2 regions of the Metabacillus sp. SLBN-84 genome follow, and region 1 is predicted to be linked to the other one. Evidence: predicted binding sites of a transcription regulator. Region 1 holds the regulator's gene; the other holds the start of a gene.
What was found. Region 1 encodes LexA, which represses DNA repair genes until DNA is damaged. Its sites were predicted from a motif close to CGAACATATGTTCG; they were not measured.
Positions count from the first base shown of each region.

Region 2: a site for LexA is predicted at 3,232-3,245, ahead of pcrA (DNA helicase PcrA). Genes of this name have one in related genera too.

Region 1 covers NZ_JBRJIP010000001.1:2,313,788-2,324,775, forward strand. The annotation lists gene RKD52_RS11855 (CcdC family protein) at 1-195, opposite strand, end outside; gene RKD52_RS11860 (response regulator) at 293-652, opposite strand; gene RKD52_RS11865 (cytochrome c biogenesis CcdA family protein) at 768-1,475, opposite strand; gene RKD52_RS11870 (Spo0E family sporulation regulatory protein-aspartic acid phosphatase) at 1,742-1,921, shown strand; gene RKD52_RS11875 (YneF family protein) at 1,987-2,205, opposite strand; gene sirA (sporulation inhibitor of replication protein SirA) at 2,291-2,737, opposite strand; gene tkt (transketolase) at 2,875-4,881, opposite strand; gene RKD52_RS11890 (DUF896 domain-containing protein) at 5,053-5,283, opposite strand; gene RKD52_RS11895 (YneB family resolvase-like protein) at 5,354-6,001, opposite strand; gene yneA (cell division suppressor protein YneA) at 6,015-6,326, opposite strand; gene lexA (transcriptional repressor LexA) at 6,486-7,106, shown strand; gene RKD52_RS11910 (hypothetical protein) at 7,202-8,644, shown strand; gene glnA (type I glutamate--ammonia ligase) at 8,695-10,029, opposite strand; gene RKD52_RS11920 (MerR family transcriptional regulator) at 10,097-10,501, opposite strand; gene RKD52_RS11925 (methionine gamma-lyase family protein) at 10,600-10,988, opposite strand, start outside.
Region 2 covers NZ_JBRJIP010000001.1:3,970,453-3,981,440, forward strand. The annotation lists partial or broken gene ligA (NAD-dependent DNA ligase LigA) at 1-976, opposite strand, end outside; gene pcrA (DNA helicase PcrA) at 997-3,168, opposite strand; gene RKD52_RS20035 (heptaprenylglyceryl phosphate synthase) at 3,277-3,963, opposite strand; gene RKD52_RS20040 (DUF3231 family protein) at 4,131-5,105, shown strand; gene RKD52_RS20045 (IS1182 family transposase) at 5,250-6,608, shown strand; gene RKD52_RS20050 (YerC/YecD family TrpR-related protein) at 6,737-7,045, opposite strand; gene RKD52_RS20055 (DUF3048 domain-containing protein) at 7,069-8,094, opposite strand; gene RKD52_RS20060 (adenine deaminase C-terminal domain-containing protein) at 8,128-9,861, opposite strand; gene RKD52_RS20065 (YgaP family membrane protein) at 10,074-10,316, shown strand; gene RKD52_RS20070 (EYxxD motif small membrane protein) at 10,392-10,487, shown strand; gene purD (phosphoribosylamine--glycine ligase) at 10,468-10,988, opposite strand, start outside.

The sequences.
Region 1 (10,988 bases):
CAGTGTGATCGCTTCCAGGAATTCAAGCGGCGTCACCCTGAACATCGGGTGCAGAAACATTAACGCTCCCGTGCTCATAAAAATCGGCGGCAGGATAATCTTTCTGGCACTTGCGGGTTTCTTAGAAGCTCTCATGCGGATCATCATGACGCCAAGAGCCATGATAACAGCAGCAATTGTTGAGAAAATGACCAATGTGATCAATCCTTTTTAAAATGGTTACTACTATAATATACTACTGAAGCAAATAAAAAACCATCTCTTTACACAAAAGATGGCCGTTCCATGCAATTTACCCCAGAACGCGGTAAACCGCGTCGTTTACTCTTGTTTCATCAAATGGCTTCGTAATAAAATCCTTTGCTCCTGCTTCAATGGCCTCTACCACCATTTTCTGCTGGCCCATTGCCGAGCAAATAATGACTTTGGCAGCGGGATGCATTTCTCTTATCACTCTCAAAGCTTCGATTCCGTTCATTTCCGGCATCGTAATGTCCATCGTGACGAGGTCCGGTTTAAGTTCTTCATAAAGTTTGACTGCTTCGGCGCCATTCTCCGCTTCTCCTGCAATCTCGTGTCCTTTGGATGCGAGAATCTTTGATAAGGTTAATCTCATGAATTTGGCATCATCAACAATTAGCACTCTGGCCATGCAAGCGCCTCCTTTTTAAATCGACGAACGCAAGATCTACTATTCTATGAGATATTATATCAAATTTCAGAAGAAAATGTAGTAAAAAAGGCTCAAAAATTTCTAAAAAATAGGTCTAAAATCCCGTAAAGCCTCCAAAAAGCCTGCTCATCACGATAATAATCTTTGTCATCCAGTTAAAAAACAGCATGATCCCAATGATGATCATGATCCATCCGCCCGTCTTCATAATAACCAGGCTGTGCTTGCGGATCCATCCCAGCTTTCCAATAAAGAAGGCCATGATAAAAAAAGGAATGGAAAAACCGAGTACATAGGCAAACATATAGAGCATAGCAGAACCTGGATTGCTCAGTGTAAGCCCAAAGACAGCTGTAAGAATAGGTCCGGTGCATGGTGTCCATCCTGCTGCAAAAGCAAGACCGATAAGCACGGAACCGATATACCCCGAGGGTCTGTTTTTTAATTCAAACCGGCGTTCCTTCATCAGAAATTCCGGCTGCAGAACACCCACAATGACAAGCCCGAAGAGAATGATTAAAATGGCGCCAATTTGTCTGATCAGATCATTATAGCCAAAGAAGAAATCGGCAATAAAAGAACTTCCAAATCCAAGAGCAATAAAGATAATGGAAAATCCAATCAGGAAGCACAGTGTGTGCAGCATACTCCGTTTTTGAAGCATCGCATTTTCTGTCTTCAGCTCCCCGACTGAAACGCCTGTTATGTATGACAGAAACGCAGGATATAAAGGCAGACAGCAAGGAGAGATAAAAGAAAGAAATCCTGCTCCAAATGCTAAGAATACATTAACATCCGTCATCCATGCATCCTCCTTTCAACTTTAAAGTCACACTATATTTTAGCAAATACTGCCTGAAAAACATATGTTTCACTGTGTGACAGTTTTATGTCAATTCCTTAACATCTGCTCAAAATGATTTATTCGGCCCGGACTTCCCTTTATAATAGTCATATATTAAAGAAAAAAATCCTTATTTTCCCTTCGAATTATTTTCCATTTTAGGATATAATAGAAATTACCAGCAAGGTTCGTGCAGAACTTACATACAGAAAGGACAAGTTTTCGTGTCTAAACAAGAACTCTTAAAACTAATTGAAAAAAAACGAGCGGAAATGATCGAAATTGCCACTAAAAATGGAATTAATTCGAACGTGTCCATTCAATACAGCCAGGAACTGGATCACTTGCTGAATGAATACAACCGGTACAGCTACTCTGCCATGAAACGGGTTACATATTCTTAAAAATCCCCGCAAAAAAAGCACGCTTTGAAAGCGTGCTTTTTTATTAAAATCCCGCAACCGGGTTTTTATTTTGCCTGATTGTTCATCATTTTCATCATTTGGTTGATTTTCTTCTGGGACGGTTTCATGCCCATTTGCATCATCATCATTTTTAACATTTGCTCGTTAATTGGCGGATTTTTCTTTAAATAACTCATCATATACTGGCGAGCAATGAAAAATCCTAGTGCTACTCCGGCAAGCAAAGCCAGAACGCCTACTAGAATGACTACCCACAGATCCATCGTCTTTCCTCCTTCATGTTGTCTATTTTACAGTGTACTAAACCATAGGATATTATACAACATATACTCTATAATTTCTGCCTTTTTAGACAAATTTTCTTTCTTTTATAGGTTTTAGCCACCCGTGCCGCTTTTCCTCAAAATCCATCGCTAAAAAGCATGAATCCGCCTTTCTGAGAACTTCAAAGAAAATCGCTTCCATGTCAAAGCTTCCTTCTGACGTGACTGTAACCGATCTGTCACCCGTTTCAAGGATGGCTCCTCCCTGCATGGATTCACTCTCAATATGATGGCGGTTGTGGGAATATGCATAGTTGTATCGTCCGTTTAAGCTGCTGCTGATCATCTCATCTATATAGTCTTTCGGAATTTGTCTCGTAATATAAGTAATTTGTTTTTTCAGGTGAATAAACTCAGGCTGTTCAGGGCTAGTCCGCATATATTCCTGAAAAAGCTGAAAAAGCTTTACTTCACGGCCAAAAAAGTGATTCGCAAACTCTTCCTCTATTAAATAGACAGTGTAGTGTCTCATGCTTTCACCCTTCCGTATGACGGTTACCCATTATTATACTGGAAAGTTGAGGAAGAATTTTGTCTAAATGAAAGGAAAAACTTCACTTTTTTTGTCGAAAAAGAGAGAACGAAGATATTCGTTCTCTCTCATAAGGCTTATTTTTCTAATAGTGCCTTTACTCGTGCCGTTACATTTTCAACTGTAAAGCCAAACTCTTTCATAATTCTTTCACCTGGTGCTGAGGCCCCGAACTGGTTGATGCCAAGAACGTCACCCTCATCTCCAGTATATCGCTCCCAGCCCAGAGGAGCTGCCATCTCAATAGCAAGACGCTTCTTCACTGTTTTTGGAAGTACGGATGCGCGGTACTCTTTTGACTGGCTTTCAAAACGGTTCCATGAAGGCATGCTTACAACCGCAACATCAATGCCTTCTTTTTGAAGAGCATCTTGTGCTTCGATAGCAAGTCCTACTTCAGAGCCTGATGCTAAAAGAAGTGCGTCAGCCGTTTCTTTTTTGCTTGGAGAAATCGTATAAGCTCCTTTAGAAACTCCTTCATATGCCGTTTCAGACGTACCTTTAATCGTTTTTAGATTCTGACGGGTAAGAACAAGTGCTGTCGGTGCCGTTTCAGATTGAAGGGCAAGTCTCCATGCAGCAGCAGTCTCATTGCCGTCTGCCGGACGGATGACCGACAGGTTCGGCATTGCACGCAAGGCAGGAAGCTGTTCAATCGGCTCATGAGTCGGGCCGTCTTCTCCTACAGCAATACTGTCATGTGTAAATACGTACGTTACCGGAAGACCCATTAAGGCAGCAAGACGGATTGCCGGACGCAGGTAGTCAGAGAATACAAAGAACGTTCCGCCGTAAACTCGAAGACCGCCATGCAGCGCCATGCCGTTTAGTGCAGCACCCATTGCGAATTCACGGACACCGAACCAGATGTTGCGTCCGCTGTAGTCCTCAGCTGTGAAATCTGCTGCTCCCTTAATAGAAGTATTGTTTGAACCTGCAAGGTCAGCTGATCCGCCGAAAATGTATGGAACATTTTTCGCAAGGCCGTTTAACACTTCACCGGAAGAAGCACGGGAAGCAAGTGCTTTGCCGTCTTCATATACTGGCACTTCTGAATCCCAGTTTTCAGGAAGTTCGCCTTTAATTCCTGCTTCAAGAGCTTTTGCAAGCTCAGGGAATTCTTTTTTATAGCTATCAAAAAGAGCGTTCCATTCTTGTTCTTTTTTCGAACCGAACTGTTCTGCTGATTCTTTGAAATGAGCATACACTTCGTCAGGAACGTGGAAGTCCTGTTCGAATGTCCATGCATATGCTTCTTTCGTCAGTTTGATCTCATCTGCTCCAAGCGGCTTGCCGTGAACATCTGATTTTCCTGACATATTCGGTGATCCGTAGCCGATTGTCGTTTTCACTTCAATCAGAGTAGGATGAGTTTCATCTTGTTTAGCAGCTTCAATCGCTTTAGCGATTTCTTCAAGGTTGTTGCCGTCTTCTACACGAATGACCTGCCAGCCGATTGCTTTGAAACGGTCTTCCACGTTTTCAGAGAATGAGCGGTCAAGATCTCCATCGAGAGAAATGTCGTTAGAATCGTAAAGAACAACTAATTTGCCAAGCTTTAGATGCCCTGCAAGTGAAGCTGCCTCAGAAGAGATTCCTTCCATCAGGTCACCGTCTCCACAGATTGCATATGTGTAGTGATCGACAACCGGATAAGACTCTTGGTTATATGTATGTGCAAGATGACGTTCTGCCATAGCCATTCCGACAGCCATCCCAATTCCCTGGCCAAGCGGACCTGTTGTTGCATCTACACCTGCTGTGTGGCGGAATTCAGGGTGTCCCGGTGTTTTGCTTCCCCATTGTCTGAATTCTTTAAGATCATCCATCGTCAAGTCATAGCCTGATAAATGAAGAAGGCTGTAAAGCAGCATAGATCCGTGACCTGCAGATAAGACAAAACGGTCGCGGTTGAACCATTCAGGATTTTTAGGATTGTGATTCATAAATTGCGTCCAGAGCGAATACGCCATTGGAGCTGCCCCCATAGGCATTCCAGGATGTCCTGATTTTGCTTTTTCAATCGCATCAATCGACAGTGTTCGAATGGTAGCAATTGATAAGTCTTGAATTGAATGTGACATTAATTGATCATCCTTTCAGAAATAACATTCTACTTTTTTATCATAGCTTTACTGGCCTATTCATACAACCATTTCGCATGGAATTGCAAAAATGAGAAGTGTAAGAACCTATTCTAATGTATTATGTGCAAAATGAAAAGGAATACATCAAAAATTGACGTATTCCGGTGATTAATGAAGATCGCGTCTGCGCTCTTCTTTTAATTTTTCAGGTGTTACATCATTTCCGTTCGGATCCAGTACTGTAACGCCTTTTAATGTATTTTTCATAGAACCTCGGAATGCCTTGAGATATTCCTGTCTAAGTGATTGCTGTTCCTGTTTTTCCTCCGGAGAAAGACCGGACGTTTTTGATTTTCTGGACAAGGTATTGATTCTTGCCATCTTTTCTTTTGGCAGCATGACTGCAGCTCCTTTACCTAATACGATTTACTATGCTATCGTACTAAATATGGGGGCAAAAAACAACAGATTAGACCTGTTCCTCTTTCATGTGCTCCTGATATCTTCTATGTACTGTCGCTTTAGAAACCTCGTATCCAAACCCTCTTAAGGTAGCCGCAATCTCTGAGAATGTCAGTTTATTCTGTTTAAGCCTGATAATTTCGCTGACAGGCACTTCCTTCTTCTCTCTGCCGCTCCCTTTATCTCTGTTAGTAAGATTCCTTTGAGGTTTATACCCTTTTTCAACCGCCCGCTGCATGCCGCGTTTAATTTTCAGATTATGGATCTTCCGCTGATATTCTTCAACAATGCTTACAATTTCCAGAACCATGGAATCTGCTTCAGACAAAAAAAGCTTTCCATTCTGCGTGGCCGTATATATCGTAATGCCTTCTTTTGCGAAAAAATGAATAAGGGCGATGCGGGCGTTGCCTCTCCCCAGTCTCGTCTCATCCTGAATAACAATGGCGTCAATTTTCTGTTCCTTTATGCAGTCAAATATTTCAAAAATACCTTCTCTTTCAACCTCATATCCGCTCGCCTGCTCCTCAATAACCTTTGCCACATTCATGCCGTGCGCTGCTGAAAGGGCCAAAAGTTCTTCTTTTTGCCTGGCGAGTGATGTCTCCTGTTCTTCTTTTCTTGTACTGACTCTGCAGTAGATGATTGCGTTCAGTGTTCTCACTTCCCTATTTTCTTGATGCAAGCTGTGTCCCGTCATGGTAGGTTTGTTTATCAATAGGAAGAACCACAGAATCTCCTGTCTTGATCACAGCTGTCGGCAGTCCGTTTTTATCCTGCACCCATTCAACGAAATCGGTCTTGGACATGCGGTGATGCTCCTCATATTGATCTGCAAGGCTCCAGATGCTGTCACCTTCTGCTATTTCAATGGATACATAATGATCAAGGTTTTCTTTTTCACCTGTGTATGATAATGCAAAGACAGCTACAATGACAACTGCAAAGAAAGAAATAACGTAAGATAATGAACCTTTCAACCCAATCCCCACCTTAATAGAATGTTTGTTCGCATATTTGATACTTTCAGTATAATGCGAACAAACGTTTCTGTCAACGCCGTTTTTCGAACTTATGTTTGTATGTGCAGGAAAAACATGCTATAATCAACATAAATTACAGGACGCGAGGTGGATAAAATGACAAAACTTTCAAAGAGGCAGCAGGATATCCTCACTTTTATAAAACTTGAAGTACAAAAGAAAGGATATCCGCCATCAGTCCGCGAGATCGGCGAAGCAGTGGGCCTTGCTTCCAGCTCCACTGTACACGGCCATCTTGCCAGGCTTGAAAGCAAAGGATTGATCAGACGGGATCCGACAAAGCCGAGAGCGATTGAAATATTAGAGGACGAGACAGCGATGATTCCGCGTTCAAGTGTGATTAACGTTCCTGTAATCGGGAAAGTAACAGCCGGTTCCCCGATCACAGCCATTGAAAACGTCGAGGAATATTTTCCTCTTCCAGATACGTTCGCCGCATCCGATGATCAGATCTTCATGCTTGAGATTATGGGAGACAGTATGATTGAAGCCGGCATTCTTGATGGGGACATGGTCATTGTCAAGCAGCAGAACACTGCAAACAACGGGGATATCGTTGTTGCCATGACAGAGGATGATGAGGCAACTGTCAAACGTTTTTTCAAAGAGAAAGATTATGTGCGTCTTCAGCCGGAGAACTCTACACTTGAACCGATCATTCTCAGACATGTCGTTATCTTGGGAAAAGTTGTTGGAGTTTATAGAAACATACACTGAAAACTTTGCTTTTACAGGCAAAGTTTTTTTATTTGCCTGTTTTACAGTCTTCTCTCAGGGGAACATAATAATGAAAAAAAGATGAGAGGGTGCCTATGACAAAAGAACCGGCCATTCTGCGGGCAAATGCCCAGTTTATTTTTCCTTTTTCATGGGACAGGGACTGCATCTCCCAGCTGACTGATGAACTTAAGGCAAGCGGATTTGAATTTTTCAGCATCAACAGCAGCGCTCAGCAGAACAAATTTTACGGAGAGAAAACGAGCCTTCCCCATAAACGGCTGAAGCATTATTTTATGCCGTACATAGAACAGATTCTCTTTCCAGATCAGCATAAGGATAAGGCTATTAACAGATACTCCAAATCCTTTGACACAAAATGCACGCTTCGTACAGCTGTAAATGAATATTCTTTCACTATCCACTCAATCGATCTGTATATTTGCCCATTTTCTGTTGGAATGATTACAATCAGGACGGAGCTTACATCTGACAGCAAAACATTGATACTGAGCGATGCACTCGATTTTATGGATCACTTCAGAGTTCTTGAACCGTTTATTACAGAAGAAAAAGGAACTGTTCTCCATTCAGGACAGGGCACTTATGAAAAGATTCAGGATTTTATCTTTGAAGAGCTGTGCCCCTCTGTTGTCCCGTATATAGAGAAGAGTGAAAACAGCCAGTCAACCTATCTTGGAAGCCTTCCCTACTTTATTGATGAGAGAATGTTTGTCAGCAGTTATCTTTTGACAGAAAAGGACGCAGAAATATCACCTGAAACCTTGTTTCGCACAGGGCACATAAATGGTTATGATCAAAATGGCAAACCGTATATGTCCGCAAGCAATCCCGCTTATATCAGCCAGTATATACAAGATCACATTTACGACAGGTGGTCCCCCGGCAGTTTTCACGTTGTGAGTGATCATACATTCACTAAAATTACGAATGATGTGGGTCAGGAGAACGTGACCGCGGAAGAAATGGTCGGTCAGCTCTATTACAATCTCATCCTGCATCTTTTCTATAAAATTGTCCTTTTAAAACTTTCATACAGCTATTCACAGCTCTACATTGACCGGAAACAGGATAAAATGGAAGGTCTGATTCGCTCGATTGCTAATTTCACGGCTAAGTATATTTTTTCAGAAATCAGCAGCAGAACGGAAGGACAGGAGCTTTCTGTCATGATGAAAGACCGGTTTAAAATTGAGACCCTCTATAAAGAAGTAAATAATACAATGGACACTCTTTATCAAAATCAGGAGAAGCTGGCCAGCAAACGCCATAATTCCCTGCTGCTGATCCTTACTACTTATACGGTTATTTCCGGAATCTATGGCATGAACCTTGTTATTGAGGATTGGAAAGGCAGCATAAGCTGGAACAAACTTGCAGATTACTCTGTGTTTGAATACATCTCACTGGTGGTTGCTTTATCAGGAATTGCAGTTGGCTCAGTGCTTGCCGCAATAGCTATTATGAGACTGCTGAAGGATTATTTACAGAAGAGAAAATCAGACGGAATCGACTAAAAACATGCAAAAAAACCTCAGCAAACAGCTGAGGTTTTTGAGTGTGATTCTTAGTATTGAGACATGTACTGCTCACGTTCCCATGGGTGAACTTGAGTGCGGAACATATCCCATTCAATTTCTTTCGCTTCTACAAAATGCTCAAACAAATGCTCGCCAAGTGCGTTGATGATCACTTCGTCTGTTTTCAGAAGATCAAGAGCCTGTGCAAGAGTTGCAGGAAGATCAACGATTCCATTCTCAACGCGCTCTTCTTTCGTCATGACATAGATGTTGCGGTCAATCGGTTTTGGAGCAGCAAGTTTGTTTTTAATGCCGTCAAGACCAGCAGCAAGCAATACGCTCATTGCAAGGTACGGGTTTGCAGAAGGGTCAACACTGCGCACTTCTACGCGTGTGCTTAGTCCGCGTGAAGCAGGGATACGGATAAGCGGGCTTCTGTTTTGTGCAGACCAGGCAACATAGCATGGTGCCTCGTAACCAGGAACCAGACGCTTATATGAGTTAACTGTCGGATTCGTAACAGCTGTGAAGTTTGGAGCATGCTTGATTACGCCGGCGATGAAATGTCTAGCTGTTTCGCTCAGCTCAAGTTCACTGTTTTTGTCATAGAATGAGTTCACTCCGTCTTTGAAAAGAGAGAGGTTCATGTGCATTCCAGATCCGTTTACTCCAAACAGAGGCTTTGGCATGAATGTAGCATGCAATCCGTGTTTGCGCGCAATTGTTTTAACCACAAGTTTAAACGTTTGGATATCATCACAAGCTTTTACAGCGCCTGCATATTTAAAGTCAATTTCATGCTGGCCAGGAGCTACCTCATGGTGGGATGCTTCAATTTCAAAGCCCATTTCTTCAAGCTCAAGCACGATGTCGCGTCTGCAGTTTTCTCCAAGGTCAGTCGGAGCAAGGTCGAAGTAGCCGCCGTGATCGTTTAGCTCAAGAGTAGGTTCTCCTTTTTCGTCAAGCTTGAAAAGGAAGAATTCAGGCTCAGGCCCAAGGTTGAAGTCAGTGAATCCAAGGTCTTCCATTTCTTTCAGCATGCGTCTTAAGTTGTTGCGCGGATCTCCATCAAATGGTGTCCCGTCCGGGCTGTAGATGTCGCAGATGAAACGTGCAACTTTGCCTTTTTCAGATGTCCAAGGGAAAATAACAAACGTATCAAGATCAGGATACAGATACATGTCAGATTCTTCGATGCGGACAAATCCTTCAATTGAAGATCCGTCAAACATGCATTTGTTGTCAAGTGCTTTTTCAAGCTGGCTTGCAGGAATTTCTACGTTTTTGATTGTTCCAAGGATGTCCGTGAACTGCAGTCTGATGTATTTTACGTTTTCTTCTTGTACTAAGCGTACAATATCTTCTCTCGAATACTTTGCCATTGTGAAAATCCTCTCCTAACAATACTAAGTAATATTTATTGTGAAAATTTAAGTGAAGCTGCGTTAATTAATGGAAAAATCTAGACATGTCACCCTGTCTGAGCGATGATCTCTGAAACCTTCCGGCCTGCATCAGTTCAGCTTTCAGAAGCTTTCTAAGTTCAGCGTCGGTCAGATCCGGTTTTTCCACTTTTTTAGGCTGGCCTTCTTCCTCGCGTTCCATGCTTTTATCCTTAGAAGAAAAAATCTGCTTGATGCCGGCCATGTTAATGCCTTGTTCGATAAGGCTTCTTATTTCAAGAAGCGTATCTACGTCATTAAATGAAAATAGGCGTCTGTTCCCTTCTGTTCTTGCAGGGAAAATCAAGCCGTTTTCTTCATAATATCGAATTTGTCTGGCAGAGAGTTCTGTCAGCTGCATGACAATTCCGATCGGGAATAAGGGCATCGAGCGTCGAATCGTATCACCCATTGTATTCCCTCCTTTTCTTAACTTAATCATATTATATTCCATGTCATATAATGTGTCAACACTATGTTAGGAAAAATGACATTTGTATTTATATTGGGTTACAGACGAATTAAATTCTTATCCAGAAGATGATCAAGAGCAGAACAGATGGCAATTTTCACATGCGAATACGTTAATCCGCCCTGAACATACGCTGTATACGGGGGACGCAGCGGACCATCTGCCGAAAGTTCGATGCTTGCTCCCTGTACGAATGTACCTGCAGCCATTATGACATCGTTCTCATATCCCGGCATATAGCTCGGATATGGCGTCACGTGCGAATTGACCGGTGATGCATATTGAATGGCCTGGCAGAACGCAACCATTAAATCGGACTGCTCAAACTGGACAGACTGAATAAGGTCTGTGCGGACTGCATCCCATGACGGGTTCGTTTTAAGCCCTGCAAGTTCAAGCATCGCTGCTGTAAACACAGCACCTTTTA
Region 2 (10,988 bases), 1.7 Mb from region 1:
TTCAATATCAAGCAGCTTTGTCATGACTTCCTCGGCAGGAAACTTGTACGCAATCGCCCAGCGCGGGCTTTTTGCCGTAAATCCGAGAGCTTTCTGCTGTTCAATGGAGTCCACTTTTATGACAATCCCGTCGATCTCATACGGCAGACTTGTCCGTTTTTCCTGATGGGCTGCAATCAGCTCGATGACTTCATCAATTGATTCGCATCTCCGGCGTTCGGTATTGGTCTTAAAACCAAGTTCTTCAAGCGCATCAAGGCCAGCACTCTGGGTTTTGGCGCCTGTTTCTTCCCCGAGGTCTGCAATACTATAGACGAAAATATTCAGATTTCGTTTCGCTGCAATTTTAGGATCCAGCTGGCGGAGAGAGCCTGCCGCGGCATTTCGCGGGTTGGCAAACGGCTCTTCCTCGAGCTGTATTTTCACTTCGTTTAATTTTTCAAAAGAGGATTTCGGCATATAGGCTTCGCCGCGCACCTCGATGGAAAGGTTTTTCTTAAGCTTCAGCGGAATGGACCGGATGGGTTTTCAGGTTTTCGGTAATATCTTCGCCGGTCGTACCGTCCCCCCGTGTTGCACCGCGCACGAATGCTCCATTTTCATAAGTAAGGGAAACAGCCAGACCGTCAATTTTAAGCTCAACCATATAGTGAACATCATCACCGACTGCCTGCCTCACACGGCGGTCAAAATCGCGGAGATCCTGCTCATTGAACGCATTTCCGAGACTGAGCATAGGTGTCTGATGCTGAACCTTTTTAAAGCCTTCAAGAATCTCGCCGCCAACCCGCTGAGTCGGGGAATCCGGAGTCTTGAGTTCAGGGAAACGTTCTTCAATGTCAATCAGCTCATGCAAAAGCTGATCGTATTCAGAATCCGGAACAGTCGGTTTATCCAGCACGTGATATTCATAGTTGTACTTGTTTAATAAGTCATGCAGGGTTTCTGCACGCTGTTTGGCTGTATTCATATCCATCCCTTGGTCCAATCCTTTCACTACTGTACTTTTTTAATAGGAGCAAATTTAGCAAGCAGGCGTTTGATGCCGACAGGGCTTGGGAATGCAATATCAAGCTCCTTGCCCTCTCCTTCGCCTTTTACGCTGACAACGGTGCCGATGCCCCATTTTTTATGTTCTGCCTTGCTGCCGACGCTCCAGGCGATTTCATCTCCGCCTGTAGAGGCTGCAATCGGTCTTGTAACGGCAGGTCTCCGTTCAGGCCGTGCTTTTGCACCAAATGGCGAAGGGCTCTTTTTCACTTCATTCAGATTTTCAATCAGTGCAGACGGAATTTCAGATATAAATCTTGATTCGGGGTTCATGCTCGTCCGGCCGAAGAGAGTCCTCATTTTCGCATTTGTAATAAACAGCTCTTTTTCTGCACGGGTAATGCCTACATAGGCAAGGCGGCGCTCCTCTTCCATTTCCGCTTCTTCCATAAGAGAACGGCTGTGAGGGAAGACGCCTTCTTCAACGCCCATCAGAAAGACAACCGGGAACTCAAGGCCCTTGGCAGAATGAAGGGTCATTAACACGACCGCTTCTTTAGAGGCTTCCTCATCATCATCTAATTTATCAATATCCGCCACTAAAGCAAGATCGGTCAGGAAGGCAACAAGGCTCTTATCCTCACTGTTCTTTTCAAAGTTCTGCGTAACAGACAGGAACTCGTCGATATTCTCAAGGCGGCTTTGCGCTTCGATCGTTTTCTCCGTTTTCAGCATCTCGCGGTAGCCTGTTTTCTCAATCACTTCTTCTGCAAGCTCCGTGACAGACAGGTAGTCCTGCATATTGGCCATGTTCCGGATCAGTTCACGGAAATCAACCATGGCACTTACTACACGTGCACTGACGCCGGCAAACTCAATCTGTTCAATCGCCCCGAAGAGGGACAGATCATTGTCTGCTGCATACTGGGCAATCCGGTCAACGGAAGTCGCTCCAACACCGCGTTTCGGCACGTTTATGACGCGTGCCAGACTGATGTCATCGTCCGGGTTGGCAATCAGTCTCATGTAAGCTAGGATATCTTTAATCTCTTTTCTGTCATAGAACTTGATGCCGCCGACAATCGTGTAATTGATGTTCGACTTCAGCAGAATTTCCTCGATGACACGGGACTGGGCGTTCGTTCTGTAAAGAATCGCAAAGTCTGAAAGCTTTCTTCCCTGAGTGGAGACAAGCTGATTGATTTTGCCCGCCACAAACTGTCCTTCCGCCGACTCGCTGTCCGCGCGGTAGTAGCTGATTTTCTGTCCTTCATCGTTTTCTGTCCAGAGATTTTTCGCCTTGCGGTTCATGTTGTTTTTGATCACGCCGTTTGCCGCTTCAAGAATGCGCTGTGTCGAGCGGTAGTTCTGCTCAAGCAGAATCACACTGGCAGACGGATAATCTTTTTCAAAAGAGAGGATATTCGCAATATCTGCTCCGCGCCAGCGGTAAATCGACTGGTCAGAGTCTCCGACTACGCACAGATTCTGAAAGCGCGATGCAAGCATTTTAACGAGAAGATATTGCGCTCTGTTCGTATCCTGGTACTCATCCACGTGAATATACTGAAATTTGCGCTGGTAAAATTCAAGTACTTCAGGCACACGCTGAAACAGCTGAATCGTTGTCATAATCAAGTCATCAAAATCAAGCGACTGGTTTTTCAGCAGTTTTTTCTGATAGTCCTTGTATACATCGCTTGCAACCTGCTCATACATGCCGCCTGCTGTTTTTTCAAATTCCTCGGGAGTGATCAGTTCATTCTTCGCACTGCTGATGCTTCCAAGAAGGCTGCGGGGATCAAATTTCTTCGGGTCAATATTCCGGTCTTTCAAGATCTGCTTAATAACGGACAGCTGATCTGTCGTATCCAGAATCGAGAAGTTTCTGCTGATGCCGATCCGGTCGATGTCACGCCTTAAAATTCTTACACACATCGAGTGGAAGGTAGAAATCCAGATATCATCTGCTCCGGGTCCAAGCAGCTTTCCGATGCGCTCCTTCATTTCCCTTGCCGCTTTATTTGTAAAAGTAATCGCAAGGATATTCCACGGAGCGACTCCCTTTTCAACCATCAGGTACGCGATTCTTCTTGTGAGAACGCTTGTCTTTCCGCTCCCTGCGCCTGCCATGATTAAGAGCGGTCCATCCGTTGCCTTGACCGCTTCCTTTTGCATGTCATTCAAGCCATTTAATAATTGATCTGTTAAAAATTGCACGTTCCGGACACCACCTTATATCAAACATATGTTCTTATTTTATCTCAACACCTGCGTGTTATGCAATTATGGTTTTACTGCTTTTACCGTTTTCATTGCAGCTTCCAGGTTCTCATAAATAATGTTGCCGACAACAACTGTATCGGCATGCTCGGCCATTTCAGCTGCCTGTTCAGGCGTCTTTATACCGCCTCCGTAAAACAGCTTTGTTTCAGAAAGCACTTTGCCTGCCGCTTCCACAACATTCACATCGCCATAAGTTCCGCTGTACTCCAGATAGAAAATCGGCATGTGAAACATGTTTTCAGCCAGTCTGGCATATGAGACCACATCATCAGCAGTCAATTCAGTTCTTGCATCTGTGAGTCTGGCTGCTTTGCAGTCCCCGTTCAGAATGCAATACCCTTCCACGAGGAGCTCATCCCAGTTCATAAGATCTCCATATTCTTTAACCGCCTCATGATGCAGCCCCATAACCCACTTTGCATCTCTGCTGTTCATGACAGACGGAATGAAATACAAATCAAATCCGGGCATGATCGACTCAATCTCTGATACTTCTAGCACACACGGCACAAGGTATCTTCTAATTCGGGACATTAAGTTTAACACATTATCCATCGTCACATTGTCGCTTCCCCCGACAATGATGGCGTCTGTTCCTGACTCACATATTCTCTCGAGTGCCTCGTCGCTTATTTCTTTATCGGGATCGAGTTTGAATACATGCTTCCACTCGCTCACATCATACATAGCCGTTCCTCCTAACAATCAGGTTCCATTCAAACATTATATCAAATTAATGCCCTGCAAAAAACGCACAGGTGCTATGAAGGTTTTGACAATCTGATTACGTTTTGCCTCATATGTTCATAATTCTGTCTTCCAATGAAGAAACTAATTCTATGGAGGGATGGAACTTGAAGAATAATTATCCGCTCAGTTCGTCCGAAATAGGGACGCTGTGGCTTACATACCAGGAAAAAACAATGATTTTGCGCATATTGGAATACTTCATGGAAAAATCAGATGACCAGCAGGCCAAAAATATTATGGGCGGCCTCTGGCAGGAGCTGAGTATTTACGTTATCAAAATGAAAGATATTTTTGAGCAGGAAGGTGTGGCAATTCCACGGGGATTTACGGCGACAGATGTAAACCTGCAGGCCCCAAAGCTATTTGATAACGGATTTGACATTATGTTTCTCCGCATTTTAAAAGAAGTCAGCATGGGGATGTACACCCTTAATATGAACATGGCGTACCGCGATGACGTAATGTCTATTTATGAAGGACTTACGACAATTACACAAAAAGTTTACAAGCTTTCCACACATTATCTTTTGGAGAATGGGATTTTAACCCTCCCGCCTTTGGTGGAAAAGCCAAAAACGGCTGAGTTTATTAAAGATGAATCGTATCTTGACGGCTTTCCGTTTTTCAAAGACAGCCGCGCACTGAACGACATTGAAATCGGAAATCTTCATCACGGCATCGAAACGAACAATATCGGCATGCTTCTGGTTACAGGATTTGCGCAGTGCTCAGCAACTCCAGAGATTAAGGACTACTTTTTAAAAGGAAGAAAGCTTGCAAAAAAACAAATTGAAACCTTCGAAAAACTGCTTCTGGAGAGCAATGTGCAGTTCTCAGCAGGAGCAGGCGGCACCGTGACCTCCTCTGCCGTTGCGCCGTTTTCGGAAAAACTGATGATGTTCTGCGTTTACCTGCTGAACGGATTCGGCCTCGTCGGCAGCAGTTTCGGGACCATTTTCAGTCTGCGCAGCGACATTTCGCTGAAAACAGCTTTGATTGGAAAGGATATTTACTTTTATGCAAATGAAGGAATTAAGCTGATGATTGAAAATGGATGGTTTGAAGAGCCGCCTAAGTAATTAGAATAAACTTCATATGAAGTAATCCAAAATAAAAAGGCTGAACAAGTTCAGCCTTCAGACTGTCGACAAATCCCCCTTTTAGGGGGACTTGTCGACAGTTTTTTTTTATAATGGAAGTAGAATAAAACAGAGGTGATTTGGATGCTGTCAAAAAATAATCAAATGAATCGCGATCAACTTGAGATGATTACACTTGAGCAATTGGTGCCGGAAGATCACTTGGTTCGTAAAATTGAACAAGCTCTCGATTTTTCATTTATTTATCCATTAGTGGAGAACGTCTACTCAGCTGATCGAGGGCGTCCAAGTATTGATCCCGTTATTTTGATTAAAATGACATTCATTCAATACCTTTTCGGTATTCGCTCGATGAGACGAACGATTGAAGAGATTGAAACGAATTTGGCTTACCGATGGTTTTTAGGTTTTGGATTCCATGACAAGGTGCCTCACTTCTCCACCTTCGGTAAGAATTATGAAAGACGTTTTAAAGATACGGATCTTTTTGAGCAGATCTTTTACCGCATTCTAAATGAAGCGGTGAATCAAAATCTGGTCAAGGGAGAACAGGTCTTTATTGATTCTACTCACGTAAAGGCAAGTGCCAATAAGAAGAAATACCAGAAGAAGATTGTACGAAAAGAAACAAAGTCTTACGAGGAAAGGCTTCAAACGGAACTTAATAAAGACCGTGAGGAAAACGGAAAAAAGCCCTTTCCTCCAGATAAGTTTGAGCCGGGAGAGAAAGAAATTAAAGAAAGTACAACGGATCCGGAAAGTGGCTATTACGTAAAGGATGAGAGAACCAAACAATTCGCTTACTCGTTCCATGCGGCTTCAGATGAAAGAGGCTTTATTGTTGGGGCAATGGTTACGCCTGGTAACGTGCACGACAGTGCAGTGTTCGAGTCTCTGCTGTCTCAAGTAATGAAGTTTCATACAAAACCTTATGCCGTTGCGGCGGATGCAGCTTACAAGAATCCTGCTCTTGCTCACTATCTCATAACGAATGAAATTCGACCTGTTTTTCCTTATACTCGTCCACAAACGAAAGATGGATTCTTCAAGAAATATGACTATGCGTACGATGAACATTTTGATTGCTACATATGCCCGAATGACCAGGTTCTCTCCTATCGAACAACAACTAAAAAAGGATACAGGCAGTATGCTTCCAATCCGAGGGTTTGCGAGGGCTGTCCTTTCTTGAGCAAGTGTACACAGAGTCAAAACCATCAGAAGGTGATTGAAAGACATCTGTGGCAAGATTATTTAGAGGGAGCCGAACATCTGCGGCACACCGAGGAAAACAAAATCATTTATGCTAAGCGCAAAGAAACCATTGAACGTGTCTTTGCGGATGCAAAAGAAAAGCATGGAATGCGCTGGACAACCTTGAGGGGACTCAAAAAATTGTCCATGCAGGCGATGCTTACTTTTGCTGCCATGAACTTGAAAAAGTTGGCTTCCTGGACATGGAAGTCAGCTGAAGCTGTATAAAAATAGTTAATAATGAGGCTTGTATCTGTATGTAAATCCCTAAAAATGACAAAATGCCGCCGGATGGAGACCATCCGGCGGCATTTTGTCTACACTCTGAAGGCTGAACAAGTTCAGCCTTTTTGCTATTAAGATTCTTTCGGCTCCTGTGCGCCGATGCGCTCAAGAGCCATCGTATAGGCGTCGTTGCCGTAGTTCAGGCAGCGTTTAACACGCGAGATCGTTGCTGTGCTTGCGCCTGTCTCTGTTTCAATTTTATGATAAGTAAAGCCTTCGCGGAGCATGCGCGCCACTTCCAGACGCTGGGCTAGTGACTGAATTTCGTTTACTGTGCAGAGATCATCGAAAAATCGATAGCATTCATCCAGATTTTTAAGTGAGAGGACAGATTCAAATAATTGGTCAAGTTCTTTTCCCCGTAATTTTTCGATTTGCATGTTGATTCTCCTTTTTAAAAGATTTAGTGGAGGGTCACTTGATTGAGATGGGGCACGATGCTGATCCATGTTTTCCCCGGAACAAGCTCCACCTGCTCTCCGTTCAGATACGGAAGGATCCTTCCGTCCGCATTGCGCCATTCTACCTCGCGGCTGACGCCATGCTGAAGGAGGATTGCTTTGCCGCCCTCCGTAAGGTTAATGGACCTTCTTCCTTGTTTATCCATAATTTCGTGAGTCATTTCAGCAATAAGTACATTACTGGGTGCTACAGCTTCATCTGATTGAAGATCTTTAGTCTGTTCGGTGCTATATCTGAAATAGGTCTGTGATTGTTTGTCATAAATAAACTGCGATTCAAAAGTGTCAGATTTATCGTAGCGGATGACGGCCTCAGCTGCGGATTTCCCCTGAAGTTTCTTTCCTCCCGCCGTTTTCATAAACGGCAGCGGGTCCGGCCTCTGCGAAAGATCCGCTTTATTCAGCTCTGCACCTTTTTTTATATTTTCGGATGAGATATAAGAATTGTGCGGGGCTTTCCTGAAATCTGCCCTTTCAAAAAGCGTGCCGTCGTAAAACATACCGTTTAAGAAGTCATGGTTTCCGTCTTCAAGCAGTTCGCGCGCCTGAGGGCTCCATCCGTGGCTTATGAATAAAGCATTGTAGCCGTCGGCAAGATCAACATAATATTCTCTTGCACTCCGGACCGGACCGATCATCTCCGGAAGCTCGCTTTGATAGATGGCTAAAAACCTTGTGATGCTGCCTTCTGCAAGCACTTCATAGACAATGTCCGCTTTATGGAGTCCTGACTGCGGCCGGGCTGCAGGGTGATTGTTGATCATCACGGCAAAAGCACGGTTTCCCATGTTCTCTGAAGGAAAACCCGTCAGAGGATAGCTGCTTACTTCTTCAGCAGGAGCTGATGGTTCCTGCTTTTTCACGCTTGGATTTGGAACACTGTTCTCTTCTTTAACGCATGCTGTGCACAATGCGAGCAGCATAACTGCCGCTAACAGCCGCTGTACGTTCTTCTTGATGGTTTTCACGTAAGTTTGACTCCTTTTGCTTCCTTTTATATTTTAACGCATTATCGGCGGAAAGAGTATTATTTTTTTGAGCACATCATAGATCCCCGCTGGCGTTATTCTGATATAAGGCAAATGAGTCGATAAGAGGAAAAACAGGGAGTAAACGGGGTCCCCGAACAGATAGCCTCTTTCCGCCAAAAGCCTTCTGAACGTCTCTTCCTGCTGAACCACTTCTTCAAACGGCTGCAAAGATGCTCCGCCGCATATTCCAAGCGGAATTTCGTGCAGAACGTCTCCTTTTTCCGCTAGAACAATCCCTCCGCCAAGCTCCTTCATCCTCTGAAAAGCAGTAATTATATCGTGCTTGCTTTTTCCGATGAGAATAATGTCACCTGTTGTTGAGTATGAGCTTGCAAGTCCCCCGAGACTTGAGGCAAATCCTTTCAGCATGGTGTTGATTCTCCATTTCCCTCTTTTATCAATGAGAGCGAGAAAGCATTCATCGTGGCTGTCACTGAGCTCATCCAAGGAATGATCAGCCGTGATCCTGTATGGCTCGATGATTACGTCATTTTTCATCTTCAGGCCCATAGCCATTGAAAATTGCAGATCATCAAGGGAGAGAGACCAATTCAGCTGCAGAGGTTCAAGTTCTGTCTGTTTCCAGTCATAAGGAGGAAACTCAGCTGCTGCTCCAGCTTTTTTAAGCCACTTTCCTTTTGCCAGCACACTGACAGGAAGCGGCTGTTCAATCGCTGAAAGGATATTCAGATTGGCCATTCTTCCAGGCGCGACCGCCCCCGTCACTTCTTCCATCCTGTAATAACGGGCGGCATTGAAGCTTGCCATATGGTAGGCATCAATTGCAGGAATTCCGCTTTCCATCGCCATTTTTATCAGACTGTCCATCATGCCGTCCTTATAAAAATGCGGCGTTGATCCGTCTGTTGTAAAAAGGAAGTGATCATACGAAGTGATTTCTTTCTCCCGGATGCCTTTAAGCAGCTCTGGCAGATCCGGCCTGATGGATGAATGGCGCAGGGCTACCGTATAGCCGAGAGAAAGCCTTTCAACTACATCTTCGCCTGTCATCGCCTCGTGGTCACTATCTGCACCGAAAAGCTTCATTTTGGTAAGCGTACCGGCAGAAGCACCCGGAAAATGCCCCTCTATTCGCTTTCCCTTTCCTTTTATCTCCTCCATCCAAGACAGCATGAGATCATCATCCTGCAACAGCTTAGGCCAGCCGGTTAATTCACCGCCTTGAATAACATATTCAGAATCCATCCATTTTTTCATAAAATCCAGCGATAAAATATCGGTTTCATCCGGTACTTCCGTTTGCAGGTCAAACCGTGCCCACCAGTAATACTGAACTTGGCGGCGATTGATTTCCTCCACAAAAGAAAACGCTTTCTTTTTATCGGACTGAAAAAGCAGAAATAAATTATCACAGATCATGCTTGTTGTGCCGAACTGCGACACATACTCTCCGAAAGAAAGGGGATTATAAAGTTGAAACGGGTGTGCATGCGGCTCAATATAGCCGGGTACAATAAACAGCCCTTCACATTCCGCTGTTTCTTTTGCGGAAGCAGGCAGATTGTTTCCTATATAAACAATCCGGTCATCTTTAATCCAAATATGGGCCTTCACCCATCTCTTTAAGTAAGAGTTCAGATAGGTACCATTTTTCAGCAAAAGATCCGGCTGCTTCTGTCCGGAAGCTGCATCAATATGGCCTCTGATCTCCCGTATCTTCCACGGAGCATTTGGCTTTGGCATGACAGCACCTCCCTGAAGGTCTTTTCATTATGGTAACATATTCAATTTATTAACGCAGTAATTAAGAAAAGAGGAATCGCTCGTTTAGCTCCGGGAGTCAGATAAGGAAGCGGCGGAAAAGGCGCTTTTTGCATTTGCCGACGATTCCGTTCTGACAGAGGAGTTGAGCGATGGAACTAGACACTAATTACCAAAAAAGGAGTCTGATCTTTATGAAACCAAACATCGGCATCGTTAATGGCCTGGTCCGCATCACAATTGGACTTTTCTTGCTCTCATGGGCATCTGCCAAATATTCAAAGAAGCCATGGAAAGAATCTGCCCTGCTTGTCATGCTGCTCGGCGCCATGAAAGTCGGGGAAGGTATCCTGCGTTTCTGTCCGCTCACGTTTATGTATCAGGAGTATAAAAAAGAGGATTTGGAGTTTGAGGATAAGACTTACAATCCCTCTTAAAAACAAATCCCCCAAATCATGATTTGGGGGGTAACTTAAAATTGATATCAATCAAAAGAGGTGAACACCTTGATCATGGAATACCTGACTGACATGTCGTTTGTACTGGCCCTTCTGATCGGCAGCATTGTGGCGCTGCTGTTTGTGTATGTTAAGAAAAGACGTGCTTAGTCGCTTTTGCTCCGATGTCCTTGCGGTAGAACAGGGCATCTGAAGCTACCTCAGACACGTATTCATACACTTGTGTCTGCGCTTCAAGCAGATCGCTTCCGTATGCGACGACTGCAAGGACTCTGCCGCCGTCTGTTACATACTGCTGGTCTTCTTTTTTTGTGCCTGCATGGAACAGCGCCCCCTGCTCAAACCCCGGCAGAAGCGAACCGATTGCTTCGCCCTTGATGTACGCATCCGGGTAGCCTTTTGAAGCAAGAACGACTCCGATCACCGCTTCATCGCGCCACTTCAGTTCTGCTTTTTTTCCGTCGAGAATATCAAGCAGCACTTCAATCAAATCGGATTCAAGACGCGGAAGGACCACCTGTGTTTCCGGGTCGCCGAAGCGTGCGTTGAATTCAATCACCTTGGGACCTTCAGCCGTTAAAATCAGACCGGCATACAAAATCCCTGTAAATGGGGTGCCGTTTGCAATCATTCCGCAGGCAGCCGGCTTCA